2 regions of the Ensifer sp. SSB1 genome follow, and region 1 is predicted to be linked to the other one. Evidence: riboswitches for the same ligand, from Rfam matches in the RefSeq annotation. Region 1 holds a riboswitch; the other holds the start of a gene.

Region 1 (7,898 bases):
TCCTGTCGCGCTATGTCGACGCGATCATGATCCGCACCACCGACCATCGTCGTCTTCTGGAGCTCGCCGAGCATGCGACAGTGCCTGTTATCAACGGCCTGACCGACGATACGCATCCTTGCCAGATCATGGCCGATATCATGACCTTCGAAGAGCATCGCGGATCGGTGAAGGGCAAGACGATCGCCTGGACCGGTGACGGCAACAATGTGCTGCACTCGCTGATCGAAGGCTCCGCCCGTTTCGGCTATCGCATGAACATGGCTGTGCCGCTCGGTTCCGAGCCGCAGGACAAGATCCTGAACTGGGCTCGTAACAACGGCGGCGAGATCCTGCTGTGTCATGATGCCGAGCAGGCTGTCGCCAATGCCAACTGCGTCGTTACCGACACCTGGGTGTCGATGAACCAGGAACACCGCGCCCGCGGTCACAACGTCTTCCAGCCCTATCAGGTCAACGAGGAGCTGATGAAGCGTGCGGCCTCCGATGCGCTGTTCATGCACTGCCTTCCGGCGCACCGCGGCGAAGAGGTAACCGACGAGGTGATCGATGGCCCGCAGTCTGTGGTCTTCGATGAGGCCGAAAACCGTCTGCATGCGCAGAAGTCGATCATCGCCTGGTGCATGGGCCTCGTCTAAGCGGCTCGCAGGGATGAGCGCTGCGCGGCCGGCCGATGGGGCAGCGCTTTGCTAGGCGCGTGGGCGGCTATTGACATTGCGGCTGCTCGACACGATCTAGGCGGCAAGCGGGGCGCTCCTGGCAACAGTGAAGCGCTGACTGCCATGGGTGGTGTGCGGCGCAATGGCGAACGGCACATGCCCGGTGGACAATCCGTTCATCGCGGGATCAATTGAGACAGCGGGCACGTTGCGCCGAGGGATAGGAATGTCCCTGGCGCAACGCAGTTGGCTGATGCAAGGAGCAAGACATGACTGACATGACGCCAGGGCTTGGTGAGTTCGACTTCGCCGGTGACGATCACGTCGTGCCTTTCCAGGTGGAAGGCCTCGATGTGCGTGGCCGTGCCGTACAGCTCGGCCCGATGCTCGACGCTATTTTGGAGCGCCACAATTATCCGCTGCCGGTCGCGCGGCTTGTTGCCGAGACCGTCGTTCTCACGGTTCTGCTCGGCACGTCGCTGAAGTTTGAAGGCAAGCTGATCGTCCAGACAAAAGGCGACGGTCCAGTCGATCTGGTGGTTGCGGATTTCTCGACGCCCGACCGTGTGCGTGCCTATGCCCGCTATGATGCCGACGCGCTGGCCGTTGCCGAGAAGGATGGTCGCACCCGCTCGCATGAGCTGCTCGGAAAGGGCGTGCTCGCCTTTACCATAGACCAGGGCGCTCACACTCAGCGCTACCAGGGCATCGTCGCGCTGGACGGCGCCACGCTGGAAGAAATCGCCGGCGTTTATTTCCGCCAGTCGGAGCAGATTCCGACGAAGGTCCGGCTCGGTGTTGCTGAACTGCTCGACCGTGACGAAAACGGCAAGCCGCGCCACCGTTGGCGTGCCGGCGGCATGGTCGCCCAGTTCCTGCCGGAAGCGCCTGAGCGCATGCGCCAGCCCGACCTGTCCGGCGGCGACGGCGATGATGGCGAAAACGTCTTCGAGGATGACGATCTCTGGGCGGAAGCCAAGGTGATGGTCGAAACGATCGATGCCGACGAGCTGACGGACCCGATGGTCGGAACCGAACGGCTGCTCTACCGGCTGTTCCACGAACGCGGCGTTCGCGTCTATGAGCCGCAGGCGGTCTTTGACCGTTGCAGCTGCTCGCGCGAGAAGCTTCGTTCCGTGCTCGCCAATCTGGAAGCGGACGATCTCGAAAGCACCCTCGAGGATGGTGTTGTGAAGGTGACTTGCGAGTTCTGCTCCACCACCTACCGTTTCGAAGCAAGCGAAGTGCGTCCGCAGTAGCGGGCGCCTCCGGTCATTTGGCCGGGGTCGCTATTTGAGGGGCGCAATTCCGGACGGACAAGCGCCTCACACTTAATCCTGGAATTAGTTCAGGGTGCGCACGAGCCCGGGTGAATCGAGCGAGAAGGCGGGAATGGCCACGTTGAAGGTCTCTCCGCCTTCCGCTTCCATGCTGTAGTGGCCGAACATCACGCCCGACGGCGTATCCAGCGGGCAGCCCGACGAATATTCATAGGTGTCGCCGGGATTGAGCAGCGGCTGTTCGCCGATCACGCCGGGGCCGCTGACCTCGTCGACCTGTCCATTCTCATCGGTGATATGCCAGTAGCGGGTCATCAACCGGACGGCTGCGTCCGAATGGTTCGAGATGACGATGCGATAGCCCCAGACATAGCGGCCGTCATCGGGATCCGACTGCTCTTCGAGATAGTACGGCTCCACCGTAACTTCTATGTCGCGGGTCAAAGCGCGATACATGGGCAACACCTTGCTTCAGGTCTTTCAGGGTATTCTACAGCAAGATGGTTTCGTCAAGAATAACGGCAAGATTGTGCATACCCATTCCTGGGCAATGGCTTGCGAGAATCCCGATCGGCTGTTTGGGCCCTCTCGATCCCGCAGGTGACGCCACCTGGGATGGCAGCGCTGCAGCAGCATGAGCGCCGCGGGGGATCGACGGCCGCCGTCCTGTCGCGGCGGCCGTATCTTTCGTTGCCTCAGGCTTTGACAGCCCTGAGCGCGCGGGCGAAATCCTCCACCACGTCCTCGCTGTCCTCGATGCCGGCCGAGAAGCGCACCGTGCCGGCCGAAATGCCGAGTTCTTCGCGGGCCTCGTCCGTCAGGTTCTTGTGCGTCGTCGTCGCCGGATGAGTGATCAGGCTCTTGCTGTCGCCGAGATTGTTGGAGATGCGCACGATCTCGAGCGCGTTCTGCAGCGCGAAGGCTGCATCCTTGCCGCCCTTCAGTTCAAACGCGACGAGCGTGGAGCCGCCGGTCATCTGCTTGGCGATGATGTCGGTCTGCGGGTGATCCTTGCGGCCGGGATAGATGACCTTGGCGACCTGCGGCTGTTCCGCCAGGAAGTCCGCGATCCGGCGGGCCGTTTCCGTCTGCTGGCGCACGCGCAGCGGTAGGGTCTCGATGCCCTTCAGCAGGGTCCAGGCATTGAACGGCGACATAGCCGGGCCGGTGTGACGGAAGTAGTCGTGCAGGTTCTCGTTGATCCATTCCTTGTCGGAAAGCACGACGCCGCCCAGGCACCGGCCCTGGCCGTCGATGTGCTTGGTCGCGGAATAGACGACGATATGGGCGCCGAGTTCCAGCGGCTTCTGGAACAGCGGCGTTGCAAAGACGTTGTCGACGACGACCTTGGCGCCGATCTGGTTGGCGAGCTTCGCGACGCCGGCGATGTCGATGACTTCGAGGGTCGGGTTCGTCGGGCTTTCTAGGAAGAAGACCTTGGTGTTCTTCTGGATCGCCTTTTCCCAGTTCTTGAGATCACGACCGTCGACCAGCGTGCATTCGATGCCGTATTTCGGTGCCAGCGTCTCGACCACCCAGCGGCAGGAACCGAAGAGGGCGCGGGCAGCGACGATGTGATCGCCGGCCCTCAGCTGGCAGAGGATGGCGGCGGTGACGGCGGCCATGCCCGATGCCGTGGCGCGCGCGTCTTCAGCGCCTTCCAGCATGCACATGCGCTTTTCGAACATGTCGTTGGTGGGGCTGCCGTAGCGGGCGTAGATAAAGCCTTCGGTCTCGCCCTTGAAACGGGCTTCCGCAGCTTCCGACGTCTCGTAGACAAAGCCCTGGGTGAGGAAGATTGCCTCGGACGTTTCGCCATGCTGGGAGCGGGTGGTTCCGCCGTGGACGAGTTGGGTTGCCGGGCGCCAGTTCTTGCTCATGGGACGATCACCTTCAAAAACAAAAAAACCGGCCGCGTAAACGGGCCGGTTTTGACACCCGGCCTTTTTAGCTACTTGTTTAACGTGGCTGCAAGCCGACCGGCCAAATCACCACGGGATAAAGCTTCAATACTGCTAGGGTGCGCTTGCGTCAATTCCCGGAGTTTGGTTTTGTCTCGCAACTGAAAAGAGGACTGCAATGGGCCGCGACACTGGGATTTTGGCCGACCGCGCGATTGCCGCGCTGTTCGAAACGGGGCGCCTGAAGAGCGAGAGGCCGTTGGACGCCGATCAGATCCAGCCGGCGAGCCTCGACCTGCGTCTTGGCGCCAAGGCCTTCCGCGTCCGCGCGAGCTTCATGCCGGGCCCGTCACACTTGGTCGCGGACAAGCTCGACCGCCTGAAGCTGCACGTGGTTGATCTCACCGATGGCGCAGTGCTGGAGACCGGTTGCGTCTACATCGTGCCGTTGATGGAAAGCCTGGCGCTGCCTTCGGACATGTCGGCTTCGGCCAATCCGAAGAGCTCGACCGGCCGTCTCGACATCTTCACCCGCGTCATCACCGATCGCGCCCAGGAATTCGACAAGATCCCAGCCGGCTACAGCGGCCCGCTCTATCTCGAAATCAGCCCGCGCACCTTCCCGATCGTCGTTCGCCGTGGCTCGCGCCTGTCTCAGATCCGCTTCCGCGTGGGCCAATCGCTGCTGTCGGAGCAAGCGCTGGTGGCGCTGCACGAGAGCGACGTTCTCGTGGCGAGTGAGCGCCCGAATGTCAGCGGTGGCGGCATTGCGCTGTCGATCGACCTCAAGGGCACTGGCCCGGACGGCCTGATCGGCTACCGCGGCAAGCACCATACCGCGGTCATCGACGTCGACAAGAAGGCGCAGCACGCGATCTTCGACTTCTGGGAGCCGCTCTATAGCCGTGGACGCGACGAACTGATCCTCGATCCGGACGAGTTCTACATTCTTGTCTCGCGCGAGGCAGTGCATGTCCCGCCGCTCTATGCCGCCGAGATGACGCCGTTCGATCCGTTGGTGGGTGAGTTCCGCGTGCACTATGCGGGCTTCTTCGATCCGGGCTTCGGCCATGCCTCGGCCGGCGGCACCGGCAGCCGCGCGGTGTTGGAGGTGCGCAGCCATGAGGTGCCGTTCATCCTCGAGCACGGGCAGATCGTCGGCCGCCTCGTCTATGAACACATGCTGGAACGGCCCGAGGGCCTCTATGGTCTCGGCGTCGGCTCAAACTACCAGGCGCAAGGCCTCAAGCTTTCGAAGCATTTCCGCGCCGAGTAGGAGATTTTGCGTGGGACCCTCGTGCGATACCGCGCAAGGGTCCTTGACAGATCGTCTCGGTTCGGGAAATTTCGCAGGCATCGCGGGTGTAGTTCAGTGGTAGAACGCCAGCTTCCCAAGCTTGATGTCGTCGGTTCGATCCCGATCACCCGCTCCAATTCTTCCTGAAGCCTCTCTTGCCGCGTTCGCGCGAGGCCTATGGCCAGTTGCCTTGCGGACGGTTACTTTACCGCTCGATGAATCATCCCGCGGTTCTAAGGGCCGCCCCTGCCACATGAGACATGCCGGCCCGCTGCCCATGAGATTTCTTTCCCTGTTCGCTCTCTGCGCGTCCTTGATCGCAACGCCGTTGGCGGCGCAGCCGAAGGATCTGCCGATCCTGTTCGATGCGCGCGAACGCATCGCCAAGCCCGATCTCACGGGTCTGGCGCGTCTGCGTTTCCTGACGACGGTGGACTTTCCACCGTTCAATTTCATCGACCAGTCCGGCAAGCTCTCCGGCTTTCACGTCGATCTGGTGCGCGAGATCTGCCGCGAGCTCGACATCGAAGCCAAATGCCAGATCCAGGCCGTGACCTATGCGGAACTCCTGCCGGCGCTGGAACAGGGGCAGGGCGAAGCGGTCGCCGCCGGCATCGCCGTCGGCCCTGAGCTGCGCCAGCGCTTCGGCTTCTCGCGCGCCTTCATGCGGCTGCCCGCCCGGTTCGCCATCAACGCCAAGGCAGCCGGTGCCGTGGCGGGTCCGAAGGATCTCAGGAAGAAAGCGGTCGGGGTCGTGGCGGGGACGACGCATGAGGCCATGTTCAAGGCGTTCTTCCCGAAGATCGAGGCCAAGGTTTTCCCGGATCGCGACGCCATGCTGACGGCGCTGCAGAAGGGTGAAGTGCCGGCGGTCTTTTCCGACGGATTGCAGCTTTCCTTCTGGGTCTCAGGCACGACCGCCGGCGGGTGCTGCTCGCTTGTCGACGGCGCCTATTTCTCGCAGCGCTTTCTCGGCGAAGGCCTGACGATCATGAACCGCAAATCCGAACCGGCCCTGACCCAGGCCATCGACCACGCTCTGCTGGCGCTGTCGCGCAGCGGTCGGCTCGAGGAAATCTACCTGCGCTATTTCCCGAACGGCATCTACTGAGGGCAATGCACCCTGGGTTAGGCCAGGGTGGGATAGGCTATCGACGGAAGCGGGCAAGCGCCCCGCGCTCGATAGCCGCGCAGGTGAGCTTGTCGAGACCCAGGCGATCGCGCAGCAACTGCAGCAGGCGGATCTCCTCGTTGCGGATACGTTGGTCCGCCGCGGCGATTTCGACCGCGAGCGCATAGGCCGTCTCGTGGTATTTTTCCGGAAGCGCCTCGCGCACGATTTCCAAGGCGATGTCCAGCCCTTCGGGAGCCGCGAGCTGGGCCGAGCATTCGTGGCCGATGAGCACGAGCTGGTCCTCATCGAACCCCTCGAAGACGGGCAGGAACTGCACCAGCCGGCCGATGCGGGCGAATTCGTCGTCGCTCATTTCGCGGTCGACTGCCGACATCATCACCATGACATAGACGAGGGCTTCGTGGTGGCTCAGGCTTGGCGGCATGGGGCTTTCCGGAAATGCGTCGTTTCAAGGAGCTGGATCATCTCCATGTTTCACCGAAAGAGTGAGATGATCCAGACGGTTGAGAGCTGGGAATTGTCGTGGCTGTTTACAAGTCCGGCTGCGGGTCGTCCATGCCGGTGCCGAACGTTGGATCGTCAAGCGTCATCGGCGTGTGGCTGAGATCGCGCGGATCCTCACCGTAGAAACCGAGCTTTGCCTGGCGCGCGGCGTCGGCCCGCGTCTCGAGGGGCGAGCCGGGCAACGGCGTCGCCCAGCCATTGTCGACGAGCCAGGCAGCGAGATCCTGCCCGCCGAGCGAGCAAGAGGCAGTGGCCGAAGAACCTGCGCTCCCTTCCGGCATGTCGCAGCTGACCGCACGGGCGCGCAGGAAGTTCCGGAAGGCCGTCCGCGCGACGATGCCGCAGGGCCAGCTCTTGCCGCCGGTTTCGCAGGTCCTGTCCGCCTGCTCGGGCTCGATGCCGCCGATCTGCAGCGTCAGCTTGTCGAACTGGATCACGCCGGCGGCGACCGCCACCGGGCGGTAGAGGATGGTCGGCTCGGCCGCCGACTTCGCCTGCTTGTCCTGTTCCGACAGCGGTGCGCGCGGCTCCACCCGTTCGAGCGGCGTGCTGGTCACCGTATCCGGCAAACCGAACTGTTGTGGCTCGATGGCGCGCCCGGCGTTTTCCGTCGCGGGGTTTTGCGGTTGCTCGCCGGTCGTGGCCGCACCGGGTTCCGGGGCGCCGCCAGAGGACGTGTCGGGATCGAGCGGCACGTCTTCGCCCGTCTCGCCTTGATCCGGTGCCGTCTCGAATTCCGTCATGTCGGGCGTTTCGAGCACGAGGTCCGGCGTTGCCGCGCTCTCACGGTCGCGAATGGCGGCTGCTCCTGCATAGAGGATGCCGGTGAAAAGCGCGATCGCGGCGATGCCGCCGGCGAGAGTGTATAAATGCTGCCGCATCAGGAAGAACGTCCTATTGGCTGGCCCAGATGATCCGGGCGATCCATTCGATCTGGCTGATCTCGAAGCTCCGGTTCGGGTGCTCCGGGTTGAGAGAGAGGAGTTCGATCGTGCGCGGGGTCTGGCGGGTCAGGACCTTCGCCATGACCTCGCCTTCGCGCGTCTTTACGACGACGCGGTCGCCGCGCCGAACCTGCGCACCGGGGTCGACGATGAGCGTGTCACCGTCACGATACAGCGG
Region 2 (7,898 bases), on a different contig from region 1:
GAGCGGACATGCAGGCGCCGACTTTCGCTAAGCGCCAGGGCTGCAGGATTGCCGCGAATTTCAAGGATCACGGCACAGAAGGTCGGGACGGAAAGCGCGGCTTCAGCGATCCAGAGCGCATCCTTCACCGTACGAGGCAGGCTGAAGACGAGGCCGCGGACATCGAGGCCGAAAGCCTTGAGACCCAGCCCGTAGGGCATGCCCGCTTCGTTGGAAGCCATTGCCTGGCTGATCCAGAGTACGGGCGCCACCGACTCGCCCTTTTCCAGGCGCGCCTGCTGACAGAGCACGCTAAGTGCGGCAGCAAACCCGGCGGCAGCACCGGCATCACGCGTTTCGGCATTGCGGATTTCCGTCATGCCTTCGAGCGGCAGACCGCCTTCGAGAAGCGCGTCTAGATCCCGAACGCCAAGCGCCAGCACCTTGCGCCCCGGCTCATCTTCCTCACGTTGACGGAAGCCGCCGGGATCGGCCGCCTTGGCGGCGCGCACGACGCCCGGAAGCCGACGGTTTTCGATCCTGGCTATGGTTTCTCGGAGCGAAAGTACCGTCTCCCGCTCCACGGCTTTGTCGGCCATGACGGTCAACTCCCATCAGAATGTTCATGTTATGTTCTATTAGATTCCAGAGCTTCCTAAATGAGTCAACAGCCAATTCTAAGAATTTATTCCTGTCCCTGTGGTCAAGGAATTCAACACTCGAAAAACAAAGGCAAAATCGCTATATGGAGGGCAACAAGGAGTGCCTATGGCCCGCATTGACCAGACCGATGATTGGCGGGAACGCCACGCACCGACGCTCACCACCTTCGAACAGCTCGCGCTGGAAGCCTACGGCCATCTGCCGCAGGAGTTCCGCCAGCTGACGACCGACCTCATCATCGAAGTCGCCGACTTCCCGAGCGACGACGTTTTCGAGGATATGGCGCTTGAAACGCCCTTCGACCTGCTCGGCCTCTTCGAAGGCCGCGGCATCGGCGAACGCTTCACCATGGAAACCGGCCAGTTCCCCAATCGGATCACGCTTTATCGCCGCCCGATCATCGACTATTGGGCCGAGAACGAAGAGACGCTGGGCGATATCATCACCCATGTGCTGATCCACGAGATTGGCCACCATTTCGGCCTTTCCGACGACGACATGGAACGGATCGAGGCCAGCGTCGAGCACATCGGCGGCTGACACTTCATTTGCCTATCATCCGCGGTGAGGGCTACCCCTCATCCGCGCGGTGAGGAAGCCCCTCATCCGCCTGCCGGCACCTTCTCCCCGCAGGCGGGGCGAAGGAAAACCGTGGCACCCGCTCGCATTCATACCCAATTCCAGAAACGGGCTTCACGTGCCGACTATTCGCGATGACCAAGCGTCAGTCGCGTCCCCTCGCCCCGCTTGCGGGGAGAGGGCTAGGGTGAGGGGCTAAACTTGTTCTTCCGACTACTGTTCCGACAGCTTGGTATCCGGGGTGTAATCCTTGCCCTCGACCTCTTTGACAACTGCCTGGCCGCACTGCATGTGCTGCGTATCCGCATTGAAGGCATAGGTGGGTGAGCCGTGCAGGCTCCAGCCCTGGTTCAGCGCCGCCGTTATCTTGTGGCAGAAGGAGGCGTCGTCGGGACCGGTCAGGAAGCGGTAGAGTTTCAAGATCTTGTCTTTCGTTGTTCGATGAGGTCCGCCTTGGCGGCGAGTGTCGCGGCCTGGTCGAGGTGCAGCCGCTCGACCATCCGCCCGTTGAGATTGATGACACCCTTGCCAGCGTTTTCCGGAAGCGCAAAGGCGGCGATGATCGCGCGCGCCTCGTCGACGGCAACCTGCTCCACGCCGAAGCGCTCGTTCGCCGGGCCGATCTGGGTGGGATGGATCAGCATTTTGCCGTCATAGCCCATGTCGCGGCCCTGCCGGCATTCCTCGTCGAAGCCCGCCGCATCACGGAAATCGTTGAACACGGCGTCGATGACATCGAGGCCGCCGCCGCGTGCGGCCAACAGGATCTGCATCAGCCAGGAAATCAGATAGGGGCGACCAGGGCGATCCGGCACGCCGGTCTCCTTGCGCAGGTCGTTGAGGCCGACGACGAAACAATCGAGCCTGCCGCTGAAGGTGCGGCCGGCCTCGGCGATTGCCGGCGCGTTGATCACCCCACGCGGCGTTTCGATCATCGCCCAGAGACGCAACGTTTCCGGCGCGTCGTTCTCGTCGAGCCAGTCGGCCGCCGCCTGAATATCCGCCGGGCTTTCGACCTTCGGCAGGAGAATGGCATCGGGATTGGCCGCTAGCGCTGCGGCGAGATCGTGCTGACCGAAATCGGAGCCAATCGCATTGATGCGGATGACGATTTCGCAGTCCGGCCGGCTCGCCGTCAGATACTGCACCAGCGCCTCGCGCGCTTCCACCTTGCGCTCGGGCGCAACCGCATCCTCAAGATCGAAGATCGCGGCATCAGTTGCGAGTTCAGCGACCTTGGCGAGCGCGCGGGCATTGTCGGCCGGCACCGAAAGCACCGAGCGGCGCAGACGCACGGGGTGATGTTCGATCGATTTGTTCATGTTTCAGTTGTGCCCGCCTTTGCCGCGTTCCGCAAGACGAGGCGAACCGCCGCACCCCTTTCGCAAAGCGCGCCTCTTGCAAGTCCGAAGGCGAGCCCCCACATCGCCCTCAGAAAGGTGACGATTATGCAAAGCATTCGCTCTGTTCTCTTTACGGCCGCAGCCCTGACCATCACGTTCGCGGCCTTTGTGCTCACCGCCTCGCTGGCGCTGGCACTTGCCGGCATCGCCGCCGTCGTCGTGGTCGGCAGCGCCATTGCCACACGGCTGAATTTCAGGCCAGCCCGCGCCACGGCGCGTCCGGCTGCCGCAGGCCCCGCCCATGGCCACGGCCAGCGCGAGATGCGCATCTGGAATGACGGTCGCGGTACGATCATCGACCTCTGATCCCCAGGTCATCGGGATCGATCCCCGGGCGTCGGAATCGATCCCCAGCGGTCATCCGCAATCGGGCCGATCAATGATCGGCTCGAACCCTGTTGGCGCCCTTCAAAAACCGTCATTCAGCGGGCTGCAAATTTTTTTCGATCCCATGTCGGATCGGACATTCCATCTTCGTCCTTGAGACAGGCCAGCACGGTCCTGGCTCTTCGAAACAGGATGGAGAACGACATGGATACCCAGACGCAGCAAACTGAAACGAAGCAGCCGGCACCGGTCCTGAACGGCCTTCTGCCCTATCTTCAGGTCGATGGCGCCGCCAAGGCGTCGGAATTCTACCAGCGCGCCTTCGGTGGTGAAGAAGTGGGCCGGCACCCGCTCGACGAGCAGGGCCGGACGATGCACATCCATCTCTACATCAATGGCAGTTCGCTAATGCTGGCGGATGCCTATCCGGAATACGGCCACCCTCTGGAAAAACCCCAGGCCTTCACCCTGACGCTGACCGTCGACGACATCGATGCCTGGTGGGACCGCGCTGTTGCCGCCGGCGCAGAGGTCGTGATGCCGATCGAGGTGATGTTCTGGGGCGATCGCTACGGCCAGCTCCGCGATCCCTTCGGCGTCCTCTGGGCCATGAACAGCCCGGTGAAGGCAGGCTAAGTCCCTGCAGACAATCGAAATCCGGACGAAGCTCTCGCCGGGCGGGCATTTTCACCCACCCGGCGACGCCTATTTGAACAGATTTTCCTTCATTTCGGCGCAAAACTCATCTAAACGCTAGCGCAACATTCTTCTGAAATCGAAGGCCTGAAGTTATGGAAAAATTCGTCAAGCTCACCGGTGTCGCCGCCCCCCTCCCCGTCGTCAACATCGACACGGACATGATCATTCCGAAGGATTACCTGAAGACGATCAAGCGCACCGGCCTTGGCAAGGGCCTCTTCGCCGAAGCCCGCTACAACGAAGACGGCTCGGTCAACCCGGATTTCGTGCTCAACAAGCCGGCCTACCAGAACGCCAGCATTCTCGTTGCCGGCGATAACTTCGGCTGCGGCTCCTCGCGCGAGCATGCTCCGTGGGCGCTGCTCGACTTCGGCATCCGCTGCGTGATCTCCACGTCCTTTGCCGACATCTTCTACAACAACTGTTTCAAGAACGGCATTCTGCCGATCGTCGTCAGCCAGGCTGACCTCGACAAGCTGATGGACGACGCTTCGCGCGGCTCCAACGCCATCCTCTCGATCGACCTGGAATCCCAGGAAATCACCGGTCCGGACGGCGGCTCGGTCAAGTTCGAGGTTGATGCGTTCAAGCGCCACTGCCTGCTGAACGGTCTCGACGACATCGGCCTGACGCTGGAAAAGGCAACCGCCATCGACAGCTTCGAAAAGACGGTCGGCGCCGCGCGCCCCTGGGCTTAAAACGAAGATATGGCGCGCAAGCTCATCTCCTCGGGTTCGCCCTTCGAAAAGACGGCAGGCTATTCGCGTGCCGTCGCCATGGGCGACTGGTGCTTCGTCTCCGGCACGACCGGCTATGACTACGCCACCATGACCATGCCCGAGACGGTGGAAGAGCAGGCGCGTAATTGCCTGAAGACGATCGAGGGCGCGCTGAAGGAAGCGGGATTCTCGACGAAGGACGTGGTGCGCAACCACTATTACGTCACCGATGCCAGCTTCGCCGACCGGGTGTTCCCGATCTTCGGCGAAGTCTTCGGTGAGATCCGCCCGGCCGCAACCATGGTCGTCTGCGACCTGATCCGCCCGGAAATGCTGATCGAGATCGAGGTCACCGCGCTTCGCGGCTGACCCCTTGATCGCGCCCACCCTCAAAACGATTCCGATTTAAGCCATTATGCGATAGTCCATAGGGCATGACTTCGCCTGACTTACGATGAACCGGAAGACGCCCATGCAATTTCAAGGCACCGCCGACTATATCGCCGACAAGGATCTGATGATCGCCGTCAACGCCGCGATCCGGCTGGAGCGGCCGCTGCTGGTCAAGGGCGAGCCCGGCACCGGCAAGACCGAACTTGCCCGACAGATCGCCGCAGCCCTTGGCCTCGAACTCATCGAATGGAGCGTCAAGTCGACCACCAAGGCGCAGCAGGGCCTTTACGAATACGACGCGGTGTCACGGCTGCGCGACAGCCAGCTCGGCGACGAGCGCGTCAACGAGGTCCGCAACTACATCCGCAAGGGCAAGCTCTGGCAGGCCTTCGAGGCCGATCACCGCGTGGTGCTTCTGATCGACGAGATCGACAAGGCCGACATCGAGTTTCCGAACGACCTCTTGCAGGAACTCGACCGTATGGAATTCCATGTCTACGAGACCGGCGAGATGATCGGCGCCCGCCACCGCCCGATCGTCATCATCACCTCCAACAACGAGAAGGAACTGCCGGACGCGTTTCTGCGCCGCTGCTTCTTCCACTATATCCGCTTCCCCGATGCAGACACGCTCGCCCGCATCGTCGAGGTCCACTATCCCGGCATCCGCAAGACGCTGCTTTCAGCAGCGCTTGCCGCCTTCTACGACATACGCCAGGTGCCGGGCCTGAAGAAGAAGCCGTCGACATCAGAAGCGCTCGACTGGATCCGCCTGCTCGTCGCCGACGAAGTCGATCCGGCAGATCTCCGAGCCGACGCCAAGACCATGCTGCCGAAGCTGCACGGCGCACTTCTGAAGAACGAGCAAGACGTACACCTCTTCGAGCGCCTCGCCTTCATGGCGCGGCGCGACGGATGACCCCGGACGCCCACAAGGTCCTGATCTACGCCACCTGGCGCGACCGATTGTTGGTCTTCGACGAGCCGGACTTTCCCGAGATCGCGCTGCAGGTGCCTGGCGGCACGATGGAGCCGGACGAGAGCCCAGAGGCCGCGGCAGTGAGAGAATTTATCGAGGAGACGGGGCTGACGCCGTCGGAAACGCTCGCCCATCTCGACACGCAGGACTACCACTACCCGAAGGACGGCAGGACGATCTGCCATCGGCGGCACTACTTTCACGTCGCGCTCGCCGGCGAGCAGCGCCAGACTTGGGTGCATCAGGAAATGACGCCTTATGGCGGCGGTGACCCGATCCGCTTTCGCTTCTTCTGGCTCGGCCTGGATGAGGCTGAGCGCCGGCTAGGTTATGGAATGCGGGATGCTCTAAGCCTGCTGCAGACTAGCCCCTCTCCTCGGGTTAAACCCGAGGACTAACCTTCTCCCCACAAGCGGAAAGAGGGGACGAGGACGACGAGTAAGCCCCCAAGCCGAGACGGGCCGGCAGCGAACCCGGCGATCAAGATAGGCCGAACGGCCGCTAAGCTTGACTGGCGGAACGATCGGGTTCGGCAAGGCCCCTTCTCCCCGCCCGCGGGGAGAAGGTCGCGGCAGCGGGATGAGGGCCGTCGCCCCCAACGCGAATCGTTTTTCTTGACCCCCGCATCCCACTCGCGCTATCAAATTCTCCGTGGTGATTTGGCCGGCCGGCTTGCAGCCACGTTAAACAAGTCGCTAAAGGGCCGAGGAAAGTTGGATTTCCGAGGACCGGTCGCGATCAATCGCCGCCGGTTTTTTTGTATTGATCGAGTGGAAGCCCATGCCCATCAAGATTCCCGATACGCTGCCCGCTTTCGAAACCCTCGTGCATGAGGGTGTGCGGGTGATGACCGAGACTGTGGCGATCCGACAGGACATCCGCCCGCTCCAGATCGGGCTCCTGAACCTCATGCCGAACAAGATCAAGACCGAGATCCAGATGGCACGCCTGATCGGCGCCTCGCCGCTGCAGGTGGAACTGTCGCTGGTGCGCATCGGCGCCCACCGGGCGAAGAACACCTCGGAAGATCACCTGCTTTCGTTCTACGAAACCTGGGACGAGGTGAAGGGGCGCAAGTTCGACGGCTTCATCATCACCGGCGCGCCGGTCGAGACGCTCGAATACGAAGACGTCACCTATTGGGACGAATTGAAGCGTATCCTCGACTGGACGGAGACCAACGTCCATTCGACCCTCAACGTTTGCTGGGGCGCGATGGCGGCGATCTACCATTTCCACGACGTGCCGAAATATCCGCTGAACGAGAAGGCCTTCGGCGTCTACCGCCACCAGAACCTCAACCGCTCCTCGGTCTATCTCAACGGCTTCTCCGACGATTTCGCCGTCCCCGTCTCGCGCTGGACCGAGGTCCGCCGCGCCGACATCGACAAGGTGCCGAGCCTCGAAATCCTGATGGAATCGAAGGAGATGGGCGTCTGCCTCGTACACGAGAAGAAGGGCAACCGGCTCTACATGTTCAACCACGTGGAGTATGATTCGACCTCGCTGTCGGACGAATACTTCCGCGACGTGGATGCGGGCGTGCCGATCAAGATGCCGCACGACTATTTCCCGCATAATGACTCGACCCTGCCGCCGCAGAACCGCTGGCGCAGCCATGCGCATCTGTTCTTCGGCAACTGGATCAACGAGATGTACCAGACGACGCCCTATGATCTCGCGGAGATCGGCACCGGAAAACGCTGAGGTCAGATGTTCATCCCCTTCTTCCTCGAACTGAAGGCAGCGAAGGTCCCGGTCACGCTCCGGGAATTCCTGTCGCTGATCGAGGGGATGGAGGCGGGCATCGCCACCTTCGACGTCGAGGCCTTCTACTATCTGGCGCGTACGGCACTGGTGAAGGACGAGCGCCATATCGACCGCTTCGACCGGGTGTTCCAACATTGCTTTTCCGGCCTTGAAGCCGTCAACCCGATGGAGGCGGGCGAAGAGGCTGTCATCCCCGAGGACTGGCTGCGCAAGCTCGCAGAGAAGCATCTGAGCGAGGAAGAAAAACGCCTGATCGAGGCGCTTGGCGGCTTCGACAAGCTGATGGAGACCTTGCGCCAGCGGCTGCAGGAGCAAAAGGGCCGCCACCAGGGCGGCTCGAAATGGATTGGCACCGCCGGCACCTCGCCCTTCGGCGCCTATGGCTAC

The links. A riboswitch is a leader RNA that binds a small molecule or an ion and turns the genes downstream of it on or off. The one in region 1 is predicted to bind S-adenosylmethionine.
Region 2: another riboswitch for S-adenosylmethionine. It lies ahead of metA (homoserine O-succinyltransferase); the one in region 1 lies ahead of I8N66_RS02040 (O-succinylhomoserine sulfhydrylase).

What each region holds. Positions count from the first base shown of each region.
Region 1 is NZ_JAEPRP010000005.1:25,978-33,875, forward strand. It holds gene argF (ornithine carbamoyltransferase) at 1-638, shown strand, start outside; gene I8N66_RS02030 (Hsp33 family molecular chaperone) at 929-1,918, shown strand; gene apaG (Co2+/Mg2+ efflux protein ApaG) at 2,003-2,395, opposite strand; gene I8N66_RS02040 (O-succinylhomoserine sulfhydrylase) at 2,635-3,819, opposite strand; SAM riboswitch at 3,866-3,944, opposite strand; gene I8N66_RS02045 (2'-deoxycytidine 5'-triphosphate deaminase) at 4,019-5,116, shown strand; tRNA gene I8N66_RS02050 (tRNA-Gly) at 5,199-5,273, shown strand; gene I8N66_RS02055 (transporter substrate-binding domain-containing protein) at 5,415-6,248, shown strand; gene I8N66_RS02060 (tellurite resistance TerB family protein) at 6,286-6,696, opposite strand; gene I8N66_RS02065 (thermonuclease family protein) at 6,803-7,657, opposite strand; gene I8N66_RS02070 (helix-turn-helix transcriptional regulator) at 7,671-7,898, opposite strand, start outside.
Region 2 is NZ_JAEPRP010000134.1:1,734-9,631, reverse strand. It holds gene I8N66_RS26800 (hypothetical protein) at 1-578, opposite strand, end outside; gene I8N66_RS26795 (metallopeptidase family protein) at 748-1,182, shown strand; gene I8N66_RS26790 (DUF1737 domain-containing protein) at 1,435-1,641, opposite strand; gene I8N66_RS26785 (CoA ester lyase) at 1,638-2,543, opposite strand; gene I8N66_RS26780 (hypothetical protein) at 2,670-2,930, shown strand; gene I8N66_RS26775 (glyoxalase/bleomycin resistance/extradiol dioxygenase family protein) at 3,156-3,587, shown strand; gene leuD (3-isopropylmalate dehydratase small subunit) at 3,743-4,348, shown strand; gene I8N66_RS26765 (RidA family protein) at 4,358-4,738, shown strand; gene I8N66_RS26760 (MoxR family ATPase) at 4,842-5,681, shown strand; gene I8N66_RS26755 (NUDIX domain-containing protein) at 5,678-6,139, shown strand; SAM riboswitch at 6,383-6,460, shown strand; gene metA (homoserine O-succinyltransferase) at 6,522-7,448, shown strand; gene I8N66_RS26745 (VWA domain-containing protein) at 7,455-7,898, shown strand, end outside.